DNA from 4 places in the Paenibacillus suaedae genome. Region 2 is predicted to be linked to each of the others. Evidence: riboswitches for the same ligand, from Rfam matches in the RefSeq annotation. Region 2 holds a riboswitch; each other region holds the start of a gene.
The links. A riboswitch is a leader RNA that binds a small molecule or an ion and turns the genes downstream of it on or off. The one in region 2 is predicted to bind cyclic di-GMP.
Positions count from the first base shown of each region.

Region 1: linked by a shared signal. The riboswitch ahead of RQP50_RS09275 (glycosyl hydrolase family 18 protein) and the one ahead of RQP50_RS17760 (MucBP domain-containing protein) in region 2 are both predicted to bind cyclic di-GMP.
Region 3: linked by a shared signal. The riboswitch ahead of RQP50_RS00425 (4'-phosphopantetheinyl transferase family protein) and the one ahead of RQP50_RS17760 (MucBP domain-containing protein) in region 2 are both predicted to bind cyclic di-GMP.
Region 4: linked by a shared signal. The riboswitch ahead of RQP50_RS24390 (CAP-associated domain-containing protein) and the one ahead of RQP50_RS17760 (MucBP domain-containing protein) in region 2 are both predicted to bind cyclic di-GMP.

Region 1 covers NZ_JAVYAA010000002.1:348,250-354,153, forward strand. Annotated here, with positions in the region: gene RQP50_RS09250 (helix-turn-helix transcriptional regulator) at 247-912, shown strand; partial or broken gene RQP50_RS09255 (IS5/IS1182 family transposase) at 1,110-1,314, opposite strand; gene RQP50_RS09260 (AzlD domain-containing protein) at 1,420-1,746, opposite strand; gene RQP50_RS09265 (AzlC family ABC transporter permease) at 1,737-2,465, opposite strand; gene RQP50_RS09270 (TrmB family transcriptional regulator) at 2,545-3,354, opposite strand; cyclic di-GMP riboswitch class I at 3,931-4,015, shown strand; gene RQP50_RS09275 (glycosyl hydrolase family 18 protein) at 4,127-5,904, shown strand, end outside.
Region 2 covers NZ_JAVYAA010000004.1:163,211-169,114, forward strand. Annotated here, with positions in the region: gene RQP50_RS17760 (MucBP domain-containing protein) at 1-2,891, opposite strand, end outside; cyclic di-GMP riboswitch class I at 3,043-3,130, opposite strand; gene RQP50_RS17765 (ABC transporter ATP-binding protein) at 3,563-4,486, shown strand; gene RQP50_RS17770 (ABC transporter permease) at 4,476-5,174, shown strand; gene RQP50_RS17775 (cold-shock protein) at 5,411-5,611, shown strand.
Region 3 covers NZ_JAVYAA010000001.1:85,996-91,899, reverse strand. Annotated here, with positions in the region: gene RQP50_RS00430 (amino acid adenylation domain-containing protein) at 1-2,173, opposite strand, end outside; gene RQP50_RS00425 (4'-phosphopantetheinyl transferase family protein) at 2,155-2,910, opposite strand; cyclic di-GMP riboswitch class I at 2,994-3,080, opposite strand; gene RQP50_RS00420 (copper amine oxidase N-terminal domain-containing protein) at 3,650-5,904, opposite strand, start outside.
Region 4 covers NZ_JAVYAA010000007.1:274,839-280,742, reverse strand. Annotated here, with positions in the region: gene RQP50_RS24405 (DUF6612 family protein) at 1-413, opposite strand, end outside; gene RQP50_RS24400 (helix-turn-helix transcriptional regulator) at 640-1,317, shown strand; gene RQP50_RS24395 (macrolide family glycosyltransferase) at 1,314-2,495, shown strand; cyclic di-GMP riboswitch class I at 2,673-2,762, shown strand; gene RQP50_RS24390 (CAP-associated domain-containing protein) at 2,973-5,573, shown strand; gene RQP50_RS24385 (DUF6612 family protein) at 5,741-5,904, opposite strand, start outside.

The sequences.
Region 1 (5,904 bases), on a different contig from region 2:
AACTTGTTATAAGTTATAATAGGGTTGTCTATTTTGAATGCTGGCTTCTTCATTAAACGAAATCCTTGTCGATAAAAGACCCGAAGTTGGGTTGTCTATAGCTGAAAAAAGAAGAATGCATCCTTGTACGAGAAGTAAAGCGCATCTTTTATTGAGATTTTGCTCAACCCTGGAATTGAATATGAATTCGCGAGCAATTTCATAGTGAATAAAATTCAGGAATAACTGATAAGGAGGAATACTTAAATGGATAATGAACTATTTCGACATTATCAAAATATAATGAATTATTTCGGGGAAATTTTGGGATCTAATTATGAATTTGTATTACATGTTTTAAATCCTAATGGGGGTTCTCAAATCGGTCACATAGTCAATGGAGACTTAAGTGGAAGATCTTTAAATGGCCCTTTAACTGACTATGCAAAAAAATTAATTAACGAAAAGGTATATCTAAAAAAGGATTATGTTGTAGATTATGTTGGAGAAGGACCCAGAGGTAAAAAATTCCGTTCATCAACTTTATTTATAAAAGATCGTGAAGGTCAATTACAAGGTCTTTTATGTATAAATTTTGATGCGGATGTCTATAGGAAAGTCGCAAAGGATATATTAAAATTGGCCAATCTAAGTTCAGCTATAGATCTTATCGAACAGGAAACTGACCAGGAACAACCTATTGAAAAACTTACCGATAATATTCGTAATATCATTTATGGAGTAATAGATAAAGATATATTAGAATCCGGTGCTCAGTTATCACCTGAACAAAAGAGACTTGCTATTTTCAAATTAAAAGAATACGGGGTATTCGAAGTTAAAGGTACAATAAATGAAGTTGCTGAAATAATGGGAATGTCGGAATCAAGTGTTTATCGTTATCATCAAATGATATCTCGCAACGACAAGTAGCCCCAATCGAATCAGAACAATAAATCGAGCAATACAAGACATAGATAGGCGTATACAATTCTCAACTAAATGAATGTAAATCAAAAAACCTTGGATCAATCCGAGGCCGTAGAGCGAAACAAAAGACGACTATTATTCTATTAATGGGATAATAGTCGTCTTTTTCACTGTATACACAAGCCTGTACCACTGGCTTCTCACTTCGGTAGCTTTACTATTCTCTTCACGTTAAGAGCGAAGATTGCCATTATGCCTTGTAACTCCATGCCAAAAAGATCCGAGGATAACGACACCATACCCATGTCTATGTTTGAGTTCACTGTTCTTCGCCTCAATTTTGTAGCGTTCTCTTGCCTTTGTTTTGAAATATTCTCCCTCTTGGAATACCATTTGCTCGGTGTGTAGTTTTTGGCAGTAGGTATTTCATCCACTAGACCCTTTTTACAGCGCGCATATAAAATTTTTACTCATAGCCATGTATCCTCGATAAAACTCTAGTATCAAGTTTCAAAACAATAAGCGTAAAATGATAATGGAAATAATACCGCCCAGTACGGTTCCCAATAAACTTCTTGTTTTTATCGCAATTAAAAAAGTCGGTATGGCTGCAAAAAATTCAATGTTGTTGGTAAGAGATGTAAGCTTTCCGTCATGGATAAATATCTCTTGACCTATCAGAGCAGCAATAACGGAAATGGGGACATAATTTAACCATCGCATTGCCCATCCTGGTAATTCAAAACGACTAAGCACCATCAGAGGAACGACCCTTGGAATAAATGTTACAAAAGCTGTGCCTAGAATAATCAAAAAAATGTCCCATCTTACTTCCATTTTTCTACCACCATTCCTATTGTTGAAGCAATAATTGTAGCCACAATAACGCCCATACTGCTGGACAAAAAGAAAGAACTTCCCACAGCAATGACCACTGCAATAATGGCGACAACGATATCAAGTTTGATTCTATTTCGCCCTACCATAGAGAGTACGAGAATTCCAATAAACATAGCTGGCAAGGCAAATGCTAGTCCGAATTTCTCCGGATTCGAAATCCATTGTGCCAAAAATGCTCCTGCTAGATTCGCTACAAGCCAATTTACATAAGCGGTTATGTTGAGACCATGCATCCATTTCTCACTGATTCGCTTTCTCTTGGCCGCCTCGGTAATCGCGACACCGAATGTCTCATCGGTGAGTAGAGAACCTACTAGCATGTTGCGAAGTGGAGTAAGATGCCGGAAATAAGGTGCTAGTGCGGCACTAAGTAAAATATGACGAAGATTGACAAAGAAAATCGTAATAATAATGGCAGTAATCGAACTACTTGCTGCTATCATACCCGCAGCAATAAACTGAGCTGAGCCAGCATAGAGAATCATAGTCATCAGAGCGATCTCAGCGATGCTAAGTCCCGCAGTCTTTTGGATCACACCTGCAGCTAATCCGATACTTAAATAACCCAGCAGCGTGGGGACACAATCTTTTACTCCTTGGATAAAGCTATCTTCATCTCTCGGAGACGAATTTATTTGGACGTTCGACAGACTCATTTCATTCCCTCTTTATTTTCAAGTATTAGAAGCTAACTTACTAACTACTACTAAAAAGTGAAAGAAAATACGGTTCAATTTATTTGAACCGTCTTCCAGTAACAACATGAAATAGGTTAGGAGTGTTTTTCCAAAGCGCTTCTGCTTTCTCTGGGCCCACTTCTTTCACTAATTCTGAGAACATAATATCATGCCTGATGTATTCCATCGCGATTAACACAAGTGCCGGGTCTTCCGTTTTTACCGCCCATGCAGGTGTATTTGGCGAGAAATTTGCAATTAATACTTCCTCATTGTCCCGTGCAACAATCGTTAAGCGACCGTTCATACGTTCCTCAGCTACTTCTGGAGCCATGTAATTGTGATGAGTAGTTGCTCCAAGCTGAATCTCAGGTGCTCCAAAAAGAATAGAAAAGACGTGGATATCATCCTTTATCCGCGTATCTACAGCACCTTTTATCGAATCGACTTGTGGTTCCCAGATCGACAACCATATTTCTTTGTTAGCTTTATCGATGATGTCAATCATTTCGGCCACAACGCGCTCATCACTGCTGATGCGTCGAATAACATCTACTTCTTGTTCACTTTCTAACGCAGATAAATTCTTTTCAAGATAATCCATAGAATTGTCAAAGTCATTACGCAATCGATGGATTAACTCTTTTGCTGGTAAAGGTGCATAGGTTACGGGGTCAGAAGGTACTGTGTACACCGCACCTTTATCCATTAATTTTGCCAATACTTCATAAATCGTTGAACGAGGCACACCCGACCTTTTGCTTATTTCATATCCGGTTATAGGGGAATTTTTCAAAAGCCCTATGTACGCTTTACATTCATATTGTGAAAAGCCCCACTTCTGAAGTTCTTTATAAAGTTCTTCCATGGCAACTCCTTTAGTAGTTAGTGTGTTACTTACTATAAAATAAAATGGATTACCTGTCAAAGCAATCCTGGTTCCGTTATCGAAAAATGATCGTCAGACCACTGTTTTGTTCCTGATTCTTCAACTTTTGGGCGAGGTATAATTGCCCAGAAAAGGAGGATCAGTCCTTTTTAATCCAATCCAAGTACTATATAGTTGCATGAATTTTACTGATAAGGAAAGTTATATTCCGTTATCATTGTGCGAACTCTGGCTCGTTCATCCACACTACAATATATCTCCCCTCCTCCCTAAGACCTACTGCCCAAACCTTGTCGGACATGTAGAATATGTAAAAAAGCATAACAAAGGATCGGTGCAGTTACTAGGATGATGTCCAGTATCAAACCATATGGAATTAACATACATCCTCTTATTCCATCCGGATTTCAACAAGATATATTTCTAGTGAATAATAATATCGAACTATGTTCATATATTCACAAATAATCCGTATGACCCATTAAATATACTCAAAACTGCTGTATATTTAACGGTGTAAACATGTATCGTTATGCAAGAGTATGCATGTTTGCAGGTATTACTAGGCAAAGCTAGGGAAATCTAGTGACGCAAAACTAAAGGGGCTAAGGAAGAAATTCTATGCCAGCCAGTTGCCGATTAATAGACCCCCATCTCTATTAGTCGTATGGTTGTTTTTGTATGATCCATGGCGAGATGCCCCACCCTAGCTGCCTATTAATAAAATCTATTGATAGGAAGTGAATAACGGATGAAGACTGGGAGAAAGCGCAGCGCCCGAAGATTGTTCGCAATGACGGTAATGACCATCATGATGTTCGTGTCTTCGTTGGCGCCGACTTACGCAGGAACGACTGTTTCCGCAGCACAGGAACCTGTGCTCAAAAATGCAACAAAAGAAATCCGGAATGTCATGTACTATGGCGATTGGTCGATTTGGGGAGGACAAGGAAACTTTTATCCCAAAGATATACCGGCCGATCAATTAACCCACCTGAACTATGCGTTTCTCGATTTTGATGCCCAAGGCAACCTTGTCTTTACGGATAAGGATGCGGCAGTAGAAGCGCCTGTCGGCCAGGATGGCGTTCAATGGCAAGCGGCCAATGCAGGCATCCTTATCGCCCTGCAGCAATTGCGCGCAGAAAACCCGAATCTGAAGATCGGCATCTCTCTTGGCGGATGGTCGAAATCAGGCGACTTCGCTGTCGTTGCAGCCGATGCTTCCAAACGGGCAAATCTGATCCAAAATGTCATGAAATTCATCAAGTACACGAACATGGACTTCGTGGATGTCGATTGGGAGTTCCCGGCTGAAGTTCGACAGCCTGATATGGTCGATAATAAGAACGATGAAGGTACGAAATACGCTATACCAGAGGATAAAAACAATTATATTTTACTGCTGCAAGATATCAAAAACGCATTGAATAAGCAAGGAGCCCAGCTTGGTAAAGCGTATGAACTGTCTGTTGCGCTTCCGGCGCCGAAGAGTAAGATCGATATCGGCATTGATGTGCCGAGACTGTTCAACATTGTAGACTTTGCCAACATTATGACTTATGACATGCGCGGCGCATGGGATGAAGTAAGCGGCCACCATACCGGCTTGTATACGAACCCGAACGACCCGCTCACGGGCAACAACCTGTCCATCGACGAGAGCGTGAATTATTTGATTCAGCAAGGTGCTGAGCCGAATAAGATTGTGATCGGGGCGGCCTACTATACTCGCGGCTGGGATAAAGTGTCGCAAGGATCCGATCCGAATCATCCGGGGCTATTCGGCGAAGCAGCACTATCCGCCAAGGATGCGGATCAGACTCCATCCCGCGGCGCGGTTGGCGAGGCAGCGCTCGCTGTTGGGGACGGCGGCCGCCGAACAGGGATTTGGTCTTATCGCAACCTCGACAAGCTGAAGGCCACTTACCCGAATCTCAAAGAATATTGGGATGATGCATCCAAAGCTCCCTATCTGTATGATGGGACAACTGGTGTATTCTACACGTATGACAATGAAAGATCCATTCAAGAGAAAACGAAATATGTGCTTGAGAATGGTCTGGGCGGCGTCATTGCTTGGATGGCTTCCAACGATGCCCCTACTGCGGATCCTGCCAAGCGTGATAAATTAACAAAGACAACGAAAGAAGGCCTCTTCGGAAGCCAGGCGTTGACAGCACATGAAATCCAATATACCAAGCTGGATGTTACGGCGGATGTGAAACCGTATACCGAGGCTTGGGGCAACAATAAGGGATATGAAATTACCCTCTTCAATAACGAGTCTATGACCGAATCGAATCAAGTGTTGAAAGCGGTGGAAAGAGGAGCAAAAACGGTTAAGCTGCCGAAGCTCTACATCCAAGCCGATGGACCGTTGACTTCCGGCGATTATTTAGCGGGAACCGTAACAAATGAGAACGGTTACACGGCCGTCGATTTGAAATCGGTCTATGATGCCAAAACGATTGAACCTGGCAGATCCTATACATTCAAACTTAAGGGAGATGCCAAGATTACAAGCAT
Region 2 (5,904 bases):
GTATAGCTATCTTCAGCTTTGTCAGCTGTAAAGCCTGGAATGTTTAGTGACTTCAACGTTATCGTCTGGCCAGTGACACCTTGTTCAGATGTTGGGGCAGCGATTTCTCTTTGCGTAACGTTGCTGACATGCTTGATAATTACTTTTTGAGTGTTTGCTTTGTAGAAGAAGGTAACCACGTTATCCGAAGCTTTTACGGTATAGGCTACTTCTTCCTTCTCAGGCGTGTAACCCGGAATGTCGATAGCTTTTAACGTAATGGACTCTCCAACTTTGCCTGTGCGAGAAGTGTCGTCGTCAGCGATGGATTTGCCCGTATCCTTATCGACGAACTTGATGGTGATAGGGAGATCCGTCTTCTTGTAGAAGAAGGTAACGACGTTGTCCGCAGCTTTGACGGTATAGGTTACTTCTTCCTTCTCAGGCGTGTAACCCGGAATGTCGATAGCTTTTAACGTAATGGACTCTCCAACTTTGCCTGTGCGAGAAGTGTCGTCGTCAGCGATGGATTTGCCGGTATCCTTATCGACGAACTTGATGGTAATAGGGAGATCCGCCTTTTTGTAGAAGAAGGTAACCACATTATCCGCAGCTTTTACAGTATAGGTTACTTCCACCTTCTCAGGCGTGTATCCCGGGATGTCGATAGCTTTCAACGTAACAGACTCGCCAATTTTACCTGAATGAGAAGTGTCATCGTTAGCGATGGATTTGCCGGTATCCTTATCGACGAACTTGATAGTAATAGGGAGATCCGCCTTTTTGTAGAAGAAGGTAACCACGTTGTCCGCAGCTTTGATGGTATAGGTTATTTCCGTCTTCTCAGGCATGTAACCCGGAATGTCGATAGCTTTCAACGTAATGGACTCGCCAATTTTACCAGAGCGAGAAGTGTCATCGTTAGCGATGGACTTGCCGGTATCCTTATCAACGAACTTGATAGTGATAGGGAGATCCGCCTTTTTGTAGAAGAAGGTAACCACATTATCCGCAGCTTTGACAGTATAGGTTACTTCTTCCTTCTCAGGCGTGTAGCCTGGGATGTCGATAGCTTTCAACGTAACAGGCTCGCCAATCTTACCTGAGCGAGAAGTGTCATCGTTAGCGATGGACTTGCCGGTATCCTTATCGACGAACTTGATGGTAATAGGGAGTGCTGTCTTCTTGTAGAAGAAGGTATACTCGTTGTCCTTGGCCTTAAATGTGTATTGAACTTCGGCGTTCTCAGGCGTATATCCTGGGATGTCGAGCGCCTTCAACGTAATTGTCTGTCCGTTGGTACCGGAGAGCGAAGTATCGTCGTCAGCAATGGATGTGCCAGAGTCCTTATCTACATACTTAATCGTTAACTTTTGTGGAGCTAGCGCATATCCGAACCAAATGGTTTTATTAGGCTCCTGAATCGTTAACGTTTCTTCAGTAGGGTCAGTACCCTTTTTCAATACATAGTTATCAAGCTTCGGAGCAGGAACCTTATATTTCGGCCCTATGTCCAGCGCATCCTTGCCGTTGATGGTGAAAGACCCACTGTACAACTGCTCTGCAAGATCCACACGTTCGACAACCTTGCCGTCTGCGTTAATAGGCTCGCCTTGATCATTTACCCTGTAGCCTTTCACAAGAATGGAGCCTTTGCCGAAGCTGACTTGCGGCACTTCAAAATCTTTTGTTGTACGCTGTCTATTCACATCTGTGTATTCCATGGTAGTTCGTCCGTTTGTCGGGTAATTGACATCGGCACTTGGATTTTTGGAAGAGTCCATTTTGATGGTATATGTCAGGGTTGCTGGACTTCCCTCTACGATGTTGCCAACGTCCCATACAAACGTTTCTGAAGTTGCATCCCATTTCACCGTGCCTTGAGATGCTGTATAGTCTTGCTTTTCAACAGGTGCATTACCTTTGAAAATAAGGTTAAACATTTCACCCATCGGATCCTTGACTATAGCATTTTCAGCCGCGTAAGAAATTTTCCCTGCCAGTTCAGAGAAGACCTTCTCCAGCTCTGCGCTGTCAGACGGGTAATAGTTGTTTGCTGAAGCGCTGTTCTTTAATACATATACAGCGTTAGCATCACTGCCGACCTCGAGCCCGATCGAATAAATGGTGATTCCTGCATCCTTGGATGTTTTGGCTTGAGATATCGTAGGAATTCCATTGTCCTTAACCGTATAGTTATCTATCTTGTATCGATCTCCGAACAAGCCAGAGGATAATTCATAGCTGTTGCCAGAACCGATAGTCTTGGTGTAGTCAAAGTTGGAAAGTACAAAGTTATACTTGTTGTCGGGCCATGAATAAGGAGCGGCCTTTTTTGCAGGAGAACTGAACGTTGGCGCACCGTCGCTAAGCAGCACAATAAATTTATTTTTAGCTGAACTCTTTGTAGTTAGTAACTGATGTGCTGTGTTGAGAGCGCCTTGTATGTTTGTCCCTCCGGAAGCCGAGATACCCTTAATATTGTTCAGGAGCTTTTGTTTGTCATTCTGGCCAAGAAATCCGGATGATGTGTCCTCTGCGCTGGTGCTAAACGTGACAAGAGCAATTCTTGTTTTGACGTTGGACAAAAGCAGTGTGTTTACAAATTTATCCGCTGCTTTTTTGGCATTGTCTAACCGTTTGTAGTTTTTCATACTGTCTGACTTGTCTAAGACAAGTACGACATCGGTATCACCGGCTTCAACGTTCTTTCCTTCGGCGGTCAGAGTAATCTGCCACTCTCCTGGCGTCCCGGTAGGCTTCGCTGTCTTGCTTAATTTCACAGCACCTGGCTCTGGCCAAATTGGATCTCGTGCGGCTGCATCTGCACTTTGCAGTGTGTGAGGAATAAACCCGAAGAACACGGCAAATACGCACAGCCATGTTACGGCCAACTTTACTCTACGTTTCATTCAATTCGCCACCTCATTTTTTCATTTTATTCCTCCCCTACCGAAGTGAGTCCATGCCTCCTCATTCTTATTTATATAGCTCAACGGACAGTTAATTCCGCCAGAACTTCACATAAATAAAAAAAGTCCAGCTGCAAGTAACAGAATTGTTAGTTGCAGCCGGACTATCATAGGTCGTAGGACCGTTAGACTCCGAAGCTTTGCGGCCTAATCTTTCGATTAGTGTGCCCTATGTGATTGATCAATCATAACACCTCTTATCCAAGCGAAGATGACTGTAATCATAGGCATAGGGAACTATCAAGCTCAATATAGGTTACGAGGAACAATTTGTCAATGATAAGAAAATACTAGTTTGTATACATACTACAAGTATTAACCTACTAGAGTTGATTCATACCTGATAATCCATCTATATGCCTCCAACTTAATAACTATTCATCGCTATCAGAAGGAAATAACGGATTGAAACGCTCCAATGCCCGTACGATAATGAGTAGAGCAGATAATCTAGCAATCGGCTTCAGGAATACCAAGGTGTGTCGAGTGAGACTGAATGAAGAGCAAATAGAGCTTAAGATTTTTGTAAGGATTGAGTAAGGAATTAGAGAGGAATGCCTCATACAATAAAGTCACCGGGAAGCACGCATTGAGCGGGAGGAGATACTGGCATGACGTATTTATTACGTACACATCATTTGACGAAGACGTTCCTAGACAAAGAGGTTGTCTCGAATGTGAATATGAACATCCGTCAAGGAGAGATATATGGATTTTTGGGTCCGAATGGGGCCGGTAAGACAACAATTATGAAAATGATTACGAACTTAATTAAGCCTTCGATGGGCCAAATTGAAGTATTCGGGGAAGCGCTAGCCCCTAAGTCGTATCATCTGCTGGCTCGGATGGGGACAATTATCGAATATCCTGTATTTTATGACAAGCTGTCGGCACGAGAGAATATGGAGCTGCACTGCGAGTACATGGGGTATCACAACATGAAGGCCATAGATGAAGCATTGGAGCTGGTGAAGCTCAACCATGTGGGTAATAAAGCAGTTAAGGATTTCTCGCTTGGAATGAAACAGCGGCTAGGGATCGCCAGAGCGATCGCAACGAAGCCGGAGCTGCTTCTGTTGGATGAACCTATTAATGGGCTGGATCCGATAGGGATTAAGGAGATACGCGATTTGCTTCTCATGCTGAGCAAACAATATGGTACAACGATATTGATATCAAGTCATCTGCTGGGTGAAATTGAGCTTGTTGCAGATACGATTGGTGTCATTAATAAGGGTCGATTAATTGCAGAAGTGTCTATGGATGAGGTTCGTATGAAAAATAGCGAATATATTGAGATTGTGACGAATGATTGCACGCGAGCTGCGTTCCTGCTCGAAGATAAACTAGGCATACACAATCTACGAGTCATGGACGAGCGCATAATTCGAGTATATGATCCGAATATCCAGCAGGGAGTGCTGACGAAGGAACTGGTCATGAACGATATTTTAATAGAATCGATCCATAAGAAAAACAGCTCTTTAGAGGAATACTTCTTATCTTTGTTGGATGGAGGCGATCATGTTGCGTAATTTGATAGCTTTGGAGCTTCGGAAGCATCACATAGGAGGGTATATTCGAAACGCGATTATTGCAAATGTTGTCGCGATCGCCATTTTATTCTTAATGTTATACAGTCCTAACATGATGGAAGAAGTTGTTTTCGCGGATTACACTGCCCTTTTTGTGGGTGTGGATTCATTTGTACGAATGATCTTTATCGTCTTTGCAGCAGTATTGATATCTCGGTTCATTATTGATGAATATAAATCAAAGACAATAAACATCCTATTTATGTATCCAATAAGTCGGAAAAAGATCCTCCTCAGCAAGTTGGCCATTATCGCCATCTTCACATTTAGCAATATTATTGTGTCTGAAATTGTGCTCAACGCGATCTTGTTGACAGCAAATGCATTTGTACCCATTATACAAGAGCCCCTGACTTTGTCGATAATTGGGGGAGGGGCATTGAAGTTGATCATGAATGCAATTGCTGCAAGCATTATGAGCCTCATTCCGCTGTATTTCGGCATGAAAAAAAATTCGACACCGACGACGATCATGTCTTCCTTGCTCATTGTTTCCATCGTGTGCTCGAATAATGGGGGAGTCTCGCTGAATTCAATCATTATCGTTCCGATCATCTTGGCACTGATCGGTGCATTCTTAATGTACATGACAATAAAGAAGGTTGAGCACGTAGATGTGGTTAATTAGTTGAATACGCTGACGTTGTCTGAGCCTGAGAAGACTTGGACAACGGGAAATTAAAACAAATTAAAAAACAGGAATTGCTATTTGGGTAACCATGTGGTAAGATGACTATATTCAAATTTGACCTGATTCACATATTGCAGAGGGTTATTTTGAAGCTAGAATAACCTTGTCCAATATGTGAATTTTATTTATTTATGTAAATAAGAGGTCATGTAAATTTTAGGAGGTATTTGTTCATGCAAACAGGTACAGTTAAATGGTTCAACGCAGAAAAAGGTTTCGGTTTCATCGAAGTTGAAGGCGGCAACGATGTATTCGTACACTTCTCCGCAATCACTGGCGACGGCTTCAAAACGTTGGACGAAGGCCAACGCGTTGAGTTCAACGTAGTTGAAGGCAACCGTGGACCACAAGCTGAGAACGTTGTAAAGCTGTAAGACACGAAATTACAATGCCCCAGACCTAAGGTTTGGGGCATTTATTAATTTTATGCGGCAGGGATGCCGTATGAATAGCAAAGAGCCGTCCTCAGGGGCGGCTCTTTGTGTTTCTGCTTCGCTTTTGTTATATTCGCAGCCACGCCATTTATTTGTCGATCTTTTTTGTTGTAGAGGCAGTATAGCGGGGATGAAGTATGTTATGCTATTGTTCGAAGCGAGCTTATGGCGGCTTCCTCTCGTATGACAATGGCAATCATATTGAGCCATTTCGGACAGATAAATATAGAGGC
Region 3 (5,904 bases), on a different contig from region 2:
CCGTATCCGTTACTGGAGCTTGATATTCGGTAGATATGCGCTCCTGCTTCTCCGGCTGAGGCAGCTTGGCCCGATCAATCTTGCCGTTGATCGTAAGCGGCATGCGCTCCAAGAACATGAAGTATGCCGGCACCATGAACTCAGGCAAATGCGAAGACAAGTACTCGCGCATTGTACGCGATGTCATGCCTTCTTCCGCTACTATATAAGCACAAAGGGCCTTCTGGCCAGGCGACTCTTCAAAAGCTGCAACCAGCGCTTCCGTTACTTGCTCGTGCGTATGAATCTGCGCTTCAATCTCACCGAGCTCCATGCGATAGCCGCGAATCTTCACTTGATGATCTTTGCGTCCGACGAATTCCAAGTTGCCATCTGGCAGCATGCGCACAAGGTCACCTGTTTTATAGATTCGTTCGCCAGCTACGAATGGACTATCCGCGAACTTCTCACGCGTCATCTCATCCTTATTCAAGTAGCCGCGTGCTACGCCTTCACCGCCGACCCACAGCTCTCCTACAGCGCCAATCGGCTGCAGCATGCCGTAATCATTTACAACATAAGCAGTTGAGTTCGTAATTGGCGTACCGATAGGAATTGTCCCGTCTCCCTCTTCCTTCATCAGATAAGAAGTAGAGAAGGTTGTATTTTCAGTAGGACCATAAATATTCGAAATCTCAATCGGTGCACAGTCCTTAGCCGCTCGATAGAAGTGCTTTGGCGACATCAGCTCTCCACCGACGAGCAATTGGCGAAGCGGCGCAAATATGCGCGGATTGCGATCAACCAATTGAATGAACAGCGCCGTCGTCAAGAACATAATCGTTACCTGATGGCGGATGAGCGCTTGCTCCAGCTGCTCAGCGTCCAGTATCGTCGTCTTATCGATGAGCACGAGCCCTAAGCCATTCAACAAGGAGCCCCAGATTTCAAAGGTTGAGGCATCGAAGACAAGCGATCCCGTCTGCAAAATACGGTCGCCTTCGCCAAACTTCACATAATTCGTGCGCTTTACTAGGCGAATGACATTGCGATGAGTAACCATGACGCCCTTAGGTCTTCCTGTCGAACCGGACGTGTAAATGATATATATAAGATCTTCTGGCTGATTCACAGATACCAGATTATCGCTAGATTCATCAGCAAGGCTCGGGTCGTCCATATGAACCTGCTCGATGGTATTCGGCAAATCTATATCTGACGATCTGCTAGTCAGTACCAGCTTCGTACGACTGTCTTCCAGGACATATTGAATGCGATCCTGAGGGTGATCAGGATCAAGTGGAACATAAGCTCCTCCCGCCTTGAGAATCGCTAAGATACCGACAACCATCTCTGCACTTCGCTCTGCCATAATACCAACAGACTGTTCCCGATTGATGCCAAGCTTCCGCAGCCTGCGCGCCAATTGATTCGCACGAGCATTCAACTCGCAATAGGTCAACTCGCGATCATCTTCGATAACAGCTACTCGATCCGGATGCAGCTGAGCCTGTTCCTCGAACAGCGCCTGAACCGTGAATGTATGAGGATATTCAGCTCGCGTCTGATTCATCCCCTCAATTAACTGGCGCTTGTCCTGCTCTGTCAGCATTTCCAGCTCGCCAATACGCTTCTGAGGATGCTTCACAGCTTCATCCAGCAGCTGCAAGAAGTACTCACCCAGCTTGTCTACTGTCGATAACTGGAACTGATTTTCCTTGTAATACATTGTGAACATCGGTAATGCGCCCGTTCCAGCAGCATGCTGAATGCAGCCGTGCAGGTCACATACCTGCTCTCCCTCTGGAAGCACGGGCCGAACATCTTCTCCGTACCAGCAATACGTTGCCACATCACTGTCAGAAGCTATTTCAGAGCAAGTCAGGTTACGTCCTTCTGCGCAAGCCGACAAGCTGTTATGAATATTCATAATTCCTTGCAAGGTTACGTCATCCTGACTGACTACGGTATGGTTTGCATTGCCGTGTCCCGCTTGAACGGCATGAAGAGTTACTTGCTGCGAGTTGTAGAACCGGGACAACAGCGTTGCCCACGCACTGAACATGACGGATTCCAACTTGACCGAATGCTCGGCCGAATGCTTCTTCAGAAGACGCATTGTCTCTTCAGGCAGCTCGATAGAATGTACGTCATAGCCTGCCAATCGTTCTACTGTTAATTCCATGAAAGCCAATTCTCGTCCTCTCCTTTGTACGATCCAACCCATTTCGTAAACCTATGAGTCAACTGCTCCCATGTGATGTACTCTATTTGCTTGGCAAATTCCATATGCTGTGCGCACACAGTCATACTATAGCCTGTTACAGGAACGACATATTGCTTTACATAATTATGATCAACATTCCATAATTGATTATGTTGTATAGGTACAGCTGTCTCCTGCACAATCTCGAATGTGCTGGGAGGCAGGCTGAGACCCGTTCCTAATGCCTTCAGAACACTTTCCTTAGCCGTCCATATGTAAAAAAACAATTCCTGACGCGCACGACTGTCGTTCGTATTTGCAAGCAATTCCAACTCACGCGGCGAGCATATCAGCCTAGCCACGTCCATGTTCCATTCTCCTGCTTGCTCAATATCAATCCCGATTGGCGCTTCATCCAATGCCACTGCTATGAACGCACCGGCGTGAGAGATGTTGAAAAATACTGGATCACCCTCCACATATGGCTTGCCGAAGGGATGAGTGTGAATAACAAGTTCGTTATTCGAACATTTCAAGGTTCGACATAGCAGCATGCGGGCCAATATGTCAGCCGCAACCGTGCAATAAAAATCTTCACGGTTCCGAAGTCTATCTAACCTTTTGTATTTTTCAGGTGTAACGAACGGGATAAATCGATCCATCAATGAATCTATGTCTTCGTAGGAAGTACACTCGTCCCATTTTAGCAACACAATTTCCATCATTTACCCCAGCTTCTGTGCGCAAAAAAAAGGCCATTCTGCATAGCCTTGTCACCGAATAACCGTTGTGTAGTTACCGCAACATTAATGGCAACCCGGCCGCCGTAATCCGTGAAGATGTTAGGCCCGCGGCTTTGCGTCCTCATCTTTCGAAGAGTTTGCCTTTCAATCCTGATGTTGTTCTTCTTGATGTATCCATTGCGTGTTGCAGATCGATTATCAGGCAAGAATGTCATAGCAATGTTACGCACTAGTTCTTGTGACATGTATCGCGTGAATAGGTCTAAAGTACATATTACATATCAGCATGTTGGACGGTCGCATCCCCTATCCAACTCAAGACCCATATTTTATATCGGTTGCTCGAATGAAAAGATTAATACTTTTTCATAACACTTTTCAATTTTTCGACACGAAAAATCATTTTTTGTCATTTTGTAGTCATTTTCAAGGTTGTTTCACCCTATTTCCGACAAAAACACCCCTATCCTCTCCATCCTTGCTCCCATAGATTCGTGCAATTCCCTCCAACTGCTCGACACATTTGTCGATTTTCCTATAGAGCCACTACTGCTTAGCCCCCCTCTCCCCTACCAATTACCTAATAGACAACACTGAAGTCATTTCTTACTCATTACACAACTCTCTTGTACTCTTGGTGATACATAAAAAGCCTCGGAAATCATTCCGAGGCTCTTATTGAATGCCATCTATCTATCTTCTCTATTTCACATCATGGGGATTAATATCCGTCACCAACTGTCATTTCATTGGATGCGGTGGACAGTGCATTCACTGTTGCATTGCGCCCATCCGCTACGGACATAACGAATACTTTATAGGCAACGCCGCTGCGAATTGGATTTCCATATGCATCATTATTGGACAGCGAGAATATGGTTGAACCATCGTCTGTTACTCTAACCAATCTATAATTACTTCCTGCCACACGATTTGCCTGATCCAGGTCGAATGAACCCGCTGAACCGGAAGGAACGGCCATCACTGCATAATAGGCAATCCCGCTGTCGTTGCTTGGCTTCCAGAAGGAGGCCTTGAAGTCATTCCCCCCTTCTCTTGTCAAAAACACATTCGTAGGTGCCTGCACGGATTGATCTACCAAGGCAAATTCACCAGAAGGCGAAGACAAGGCATTCGAGGAGCCGCTTCTATTGTCAGCTACCGTAAGCACAAATACCCGGTAAGCAACACCTTTTTGAATGTCGTTGCCTTGAACATCCCGCAAGCCGCTTGTTAGCGATTGTCTTACATAGCCACTCTGATTCCCAACCCGAATGTAGCTGGATGATCTCACCTGTCCCGCACTATATGCGTCGAATGCATAGGACTGATCTGCGCGGACGACCATAATACGGTATTCATTTACGTACGAATTACTGGATGGTGCATTAAAGCCTACTTCAATGTCGCTGGCATTACCGTTTTTGCCAATAATCTTCGCTTCTACATTCGTCACAACATCAACCGAAGCGTTGCCTTTAAGCGTAACCTCTGGGGATGGAGCAGACAATGCATTGTTTGCTTGATTATTGGAGCTCACAGTCAGAACAAATACCCGGTAGCTGTTGCCGTTGCGAATCGGTGCTCCATCTACATCTCTTGCATCCGCATCGAATACATGCGACAAGCTACTGCCACTCCGATACACGACAGCTGAGTTCCAATTATTAACTCGATTGGCCTCTGTTAGATTAAAACGGCTTGCATTGGAAGACTTCACAACCATGACGCGATAATGGTTCACATTCGATTCATCTGCAGCACGGTTGAATGTTACACTCAGGTTCCGTCCATCATTGTAGTTTCCACCCAAACTGCTTGCCGATACGTTCGTTGCAGGGTACACCGTCGAATTGTTAGACAACGTAATCGTATCTGAGGAGCTGGACAGGGAATTCACATAACTGCCGCGTCCAACAGAAAGCACATATACTTGGTAGCTGGTTCCGTTACGGATCAGGTCCCCATCTACGTCTCTCGCAGTAGAGCTCAGCTTGAGGCTAACGTCTCTGCCATTCGGGTTCATCGACGTATAATTGTAGCTGGATACGTTGTTCGCTTCGGATACATCAAAGCGGTACGATCTGCTCGTCTTCACAACCATAATTCGATACTGGCTAATATTCGATTCATCCGAGGCCCGGTTGAAGGTAACCATCATATCGCGGCCGTCATTATAATCTCCGACATCGCTTACTCTTACATTGGAAGCACTGTACACCGTTGAGTTATTCGAAATATTGATGGAATCAGATGCGCCCGACAATGCATTGTAATCAGAGTTGCTATTCGAAACTGACATGACGAACAGACGGTACGTTTCCCCTCTGCGGATTAGTGAGCCATTCACATCACGCATATTAGATGGCAATGTTGAAGTAATGCTATAGCCATTCTTCGAGACATCATAATAATTGCTAGATGAAACCCGGTTTGCTTCAGTCAAATCAAAGCGATAAGCATCCGAATATTTCACTGCAAAAATCCGGTAGTAGCTTACGCGCGATTCATCGGAGGAGCGATTAAAGCTGATCTGAATATCGCGTCCATCTCCATAATTGCCCACTTGGCTAACCTTCGTAATCACTGGAACACCAGCTGATTGTCCAAGCGTGAACGAGGATGAGCCGGAGGACAGCTTGTTGGCATACGAGCTCGTATTGCTTACAGATACTACAAATACGGTATAAGACACATTATTGCGGATATATTCACCTGATGTATCTCTTGCCGTCGAACTCAAGGTTGTCGTCAACGTCGAGTTGCTAGACTTCGATACGGTCGTGTAATTTTGGCTGGAGACGCGGTCTGCTTCATAAGCATCGAAACGAGATGCATCCTTCGTTTTAACGACCATAATCCGATAATTTTGAATTTGGCTGTCGTTAGAAGGACGGGAGAAGCTGACCTGCATATCGCGGCCGTCGTTATAATTCGCCACATTGCGCACTTGCACATTCGTTGCCGCCGCAACCG
Region 4 (5,904 bases), on a different contig from region 2:
ATCTGTCTAAAGAGCTCACTCAAATCCATATCCTTCTGTATTTGAGTTGGATTCATCGAATCATCTAGCAACTTCCTCCATTGACCATCATATCCAAGAAAATATGTTCCTTCATCCGTTCTGTACATTTTTTTCGTTAGGTTCACTTCATCAGAATATATCGAACTTTCGAAATATGAACCTATCGGTTCCTTGGTATAGTCATATCTCATTGTAGTTACCTTTGATTCTTGTGTTTTATGGTCTACTGTCAATGTTTGTGTTTGAACGATATCTAAAGAGAAGCTCTTTACACGTTTATCAGCCTCAATTGCTTTCTGCAATACTTCATCTACAGTGGGCATCGTATTGCCGCATGCCGTTATCCCTAGTAATGATAAGAATGCTAGTAGTATGGTTATCCGTTTTTTCAAAATAACAGCCCCCTAAAATAATCTGCTTTACCCATGTTAGCCAATTTATAAAGAAGGGAACAGTAAGTTAAAACCTATTACTTCAATAAAATAGAAGCATTTAGACATCATCGATACATCTAATGGATACAGCAAGACTGTCGACAGTCTTGTTCTTTAACAGAACACCTCAGTTTGTATTCTCTATTAATTTGGTATGATATGGACAAATAACAGTGCACAAGTATTGGATATATTGCGAAAAATGTGTTGCAAAGGACGTCTTGCCCAAACCTCCATGTTTTCCTTCGACGAGCTTGTACCTAAGGATCTTTTGGTTCGCAAAATCGAATACGGCGCTATCGACGTTAGCTTCATCTATGACCTGTTCTTCGCCACAATTCTTAACATAAAATGTTGCGAACTGTTGATAGATTTTCACCTTGGTTCTTCTATATATTTAACGTATATGGAGATGAAAAATATGATTGGTATGAATATTCGTGTGTTGCGTAAAAAGCATAAATTCAGTCAGGAGCAATTAGCGGAGAAGGTAAACGTATCACGACAGACCGTAGCAAAGTGGGAAAACGGGGAGGCCTTGCCCGATATTTTTAAATGCAAAATACTCGCTGAACTTTTTCAAGTAACCTTGGATCAATTATCCCGTGATATGAGTGAAGAAGCGGCGAATCAGCTCGCTCCCACGGGGAAGCAGTTCTTTGGTGTTGTGAAGGTAGGTGATCGGGGACAGATTGTCATTCCCAAACAGGCACGCGAAATGTATCAGATACAAGCTGGTGATAAGCTGATTGTCTTGGGGGAAGATGCGACAAAAGGGATTGCTCTCTTAAAAAGTAATCATTTCATGGAATTTGTAGAGATGATCCAAAAAGCGGAGCGAGAGGTAGATAAATCAGAATGAGCAAAATTGTATTTTTTTCGATACCCGCGCATGGTCACACTAATCCAACCATTCCGGTGGTAGCCGAATTAGTCAATAGAGGCCATCAAGTTTGGTACTATTCCTTTCTAGAATTTCAGGAAAAAATAGAAGGTGCTGGCGCTGCATTCATTGCTTGTGATGAGTTCTTGCCCCAGCTTTCACAAAAGGAATTGGATCGCAAGGTTGGCAAAGATTTTACAGCATTAATTGAGATGGTTGCCGATACGACCATTGCTTTGGATGAGAAGGTATGTCAGGAATTAAGGGAAATTCAGCCGGATTGTATTGTATCTGACTCTATATGCTTTTGGGGAAAATTATTTGCTAAAAAACTAGAAATTCCATATGTTTGTTCGACTACTACCTTTGCTTTTAATCAGTACACTGCGAAACTGATGAAGCGTGGTTTTATCGATTTATGGAGAATGATCGTGGGTTTGCCCCGAATGAACAGAAAAATTCAGTTGTTAAAGAATCATGGATATGAAATTGAGAATTTTATATCGATTGTTCAAAATAATAATGAAACAGACACCATTGTCTATACCTCGAAAGAATTCCAGCCGATGGCGGATACGTTTTCTGAGCGATATGCTTTTGTCGGACCATCCATCAGACAGTCTCCGTCGATACAGATTAATAAAAAAGATAGAAAACGAATCTACATTTCACTTGGGACTATACTGAATCAAAATCAAGATTTTTACCAAAAAGTTATTCAGGCATTTGCAGATACGGACTATGATGTTGTGATGTCAGTTGGTGAAAAAACGGAGATTGCTTCTCTTGGCAACATACCAAGAAATTTTACAGTGAATAACGTCGTGGATCAAATATCGGTATTGCAAACAGCCGATGTATTTATTACCCATTGCGGTATGAATAGTGTGAATGAAAGCCTTTATTTTGGAGTTCCAATGGTTTTATTTCCGCAACATAGCGAACAAGGATTAGTGGCTGATCGGGTTGCTCAACTGGGTGCAGGTTTACAGTTGAAAGGAAAGAAGCCAAAATATTTGGCAGCAGCGGTATCTGAGGTGTTGACGAATCGGACATATCAGGAAAATGCGCTAAAACTGTCAGAAACTTTTCAGAATGCTGGTGGTGCAGTAGAAGCGGCCAATGTGATTTTAACTAAAATTCGAGCGAAGTCTTAATGGTACTTTCATGATCCTTTTTTAAAAATGGGGCAGCTTCATTGAAGAGGTGCATGACGAACATAAATATCGTACTGGGTTGATAGACCTGGTACTTGATGAATTTTGCGTACCTATAGGCACAGTTGTATACAAGCTGTTCATTTACATGTTACTATAGACATTTAATCTGTAACATTTGGATAATGGCAAACCCTAGCGAAAGCAGGGGACGCAAAGCCACGGGTCTAATGTATTTCACAATGCGATGACAGCCGGGTTGCCCTAATTGCGACATTACGTGCGTCTTTTTTTATTGCGCTGCCATTAGGGTGGCGCTTTTTTTGTGCTATTGTAAAGCGTCCCCGGTGTTCATCTCATTTGATCGCAGAATGTAAAAGAATAGGAGATGAAATGATGCGGCCATGTTGTACAGCAACCAACAACGCAATGTACCAAGAACAGCATAAACACATTAAAGCAGGAAGAATGCGGCGTATGACGATTACAGCTAGCGCTGCGCTGTTAGCCGGGATGCTTATCTATCAGCCGACCCTTTATGCAGCGGATAAGCTGGTCGGTAGTATGATTACTGTCACGAAAACGAACAATGCTCCGCAGGCAGGGGCAGACCAACTGCAAGGCATCACCATAGGAATGAGCGAGGATCAACTATTCCAAAAAATCGGACTGCCGGTTCGCAAGGATCTAAGTGAATATGGCTTCGAGTGGTATATTTACAATCAGGATTATAAACATTACTTACAAGTTGGTGTTCAGGACCACAAGGTCGTTGCACTCTATACGAATGCGAATGATTCTTATGGCAGTATTGGATTCGGTTCAACCAAGCAGGAGGTAGAGGCAGCCTTCGGATCTTCCCTCAGTCAAATTAGGAAAGGCAATACGATTTACAATATGGACAACAGCGGACAATATAGCCTGTACAAGGTCGGCGGTATGTATGCAACCGTGTTCTATGATCTCCATCAAGGGAATACGGTGACGGCTGTCCAATTTATTGCCCAGGATGTGGAACTGGCGTTCAAGGGGTACTTTGGCACGCCTAGCAAGCGATTGCAGACAAGCTTTGAGCAACAAATCCTCGATTTGGCTAATGCTGTGCGTGTCCGCGAGGGCATGAAGCCATTGAAGTGGAATGAAAAGGCTGCGGGAACTGCTCGCAAGCATAGCGACGATATGGGGCTGAGAAGCTTCTTCGATCATAACAATCCGGACGGCAAATCCCCGTTCGATCGGCTGAAGGCGGACGGAATCGTATACCAAAAGGCAGGGGAAAACATTGCTGCTGGACAGTCGAGTGCCATCTTCGTTCACGAGAACTGGATGAACTCGAAAGGACATCGTTCGAATATTTTGGGAGACTTTTCTCATCTAGGGGTGGGTGTGTACTTCGGGGGGAATTCAAATGTATATTACACACAGAACTTCGTCACGCAGAATTCCGTCGACGATAAAAAGCCCGATCCTGATGTTGTATCTCCTAGCCTCAGCAAATCTAAGGTTCTGACAGGAGATCCATTCGATGTAAAGGTCGAATATTCTGTGTCGAAAGCAGTATATTCAGCTTCATTCAGTCTTACTTATGACAGCCGCTTGACTCTCTTAGATATTAAGCCAAGCGTTACGATGGCTACCTATCAAAAGTTGAACTATCCGGATGTCCCGCTTATCACGACAAAGAACATAACCGATTTACCTAATGGCCAGAAGCAATTGGATTACTCCGTCAATCTCAACGGAGGCGCTTATGAAGGAGACGGCGACATAGCAACCATCGCTTTCTTGAGCGACCAAGAAGGGAAATATACCTTCAATCTTGTAAATGCGAATCTGTTCAACGCAAACAATGAACGGATCCGAATCGGTTACATTCACTCGTCTACCGTTGATGTCATCAAGCCGTCTGTTCCAAATCCGAATCCGAAGCCAGAGTTGCCTATTTCGTCTTCCTCATCTGAAGGCTCTAGAGGTTCTACTAGTTCTACACCTTCGACTTCTGTGGGAACAATTCCAGCCGGTAAGACGATGAAGGCAGGATTACTGGCAGAGACGATGAAGGAGCATGCAGTGAATGCGGAGTTTAAGATAAATGCGAATACCGTGAAAAAACAGCTGCAGGACAAAAATGCCAAGCAGGTTCAACCCGATATTAGCGATGTAAGCATGAAGGATTACAATGAAGTCTCCTTCACGCTTGACAAATCGGCCGCCAAACTGCTGCAGGAATCAGGCAAGGATTTGCTTCTGTCTACAGCCGAATTCGATATTACCATTCCGAATAAGTCTATTGCGGAACTCATCGGAACGAGCGGACTCGAGCTTGTGGTGTCTCTTGCAGAGCATAAGGACAAAGGTTTTAGCAAGCATCATGGCGAGACGACCTTTACGTCTCCGATGATCACGATCCGTGGGCCGCAAGAAGCAAAGAATATCCTGTTGGAAATCTCCTTGAAGCTGATGGAAGCTACAAAGGATATTCGTAAGGCAGGCGTGTACGCAGAAGCTCAAGGCGTAACAACAAATGCTTGGAGCTATAAACTGGCCGGAATGAAGGCAGCTGATAAGAAGCATATTTCCTTCCAGGTCACGCAGTTCGGCACCTACACGATTGCAGAGCATGCAAGATCCTTCAATGATCTTACTGCACATTGGGCAAAGGATGAAATTGAAGTCATTGCAGCTCACGGACTGTTGTGCGGCAAAGACAGCATACACACATTCAAGCCGAACGACGTTATTACCCAAGCGGAGTTCGCCACCTTGCTTGATCGCTTGACGAATAACGGAAATACTTGGGAACAGCGGATTGCAGAGCCTGGGGCACGTAAACCGATTACTCGCGAAAAAATGGTCGTGATGCTTACGCGGGCATTGAAAATTGATCTGTCCCATTCAAGCGCTTCGCTTGGATTTAAGGATGAAGCACTCATCTCACAGGATGCAAAGACAGCCGTTGTGTACGCAGTGAGCAAAGGACTTATCAAAGGAACCACCGATAACAAACTTGATCCGGCGGGAACGCTCACTCGAGCGCAGGCGGCACTCGTTTTGTACCGCGTGATACACGAGCAATAAGATATTCATCATGACACAAAAAGCAGAGATCCTAGATTAACACATAGGATCTCTGCTTTTTTTTCCTTTTATGGGGTGTACCGCGTGATAACAGTAATGCCGTCGGAACTATTTTTTCTCAGTCTATAACTTTATTTTCTTTCTTCATAGACAATCGAAATCGTATCCTATTGAGCGTTGTCGATAACATCCTTCGGCACTTTAATTTCGGCCAATTCGTTATGCTTCGTAATTGTGCTCGTCACCTTCATGCTGATCGAAATCTTCTGTCCGTTCTCTTCCCCTTCGAGCACAAGTGTAAAGCCGCTTTTTGTTGGGAAGTAGGTTTCCT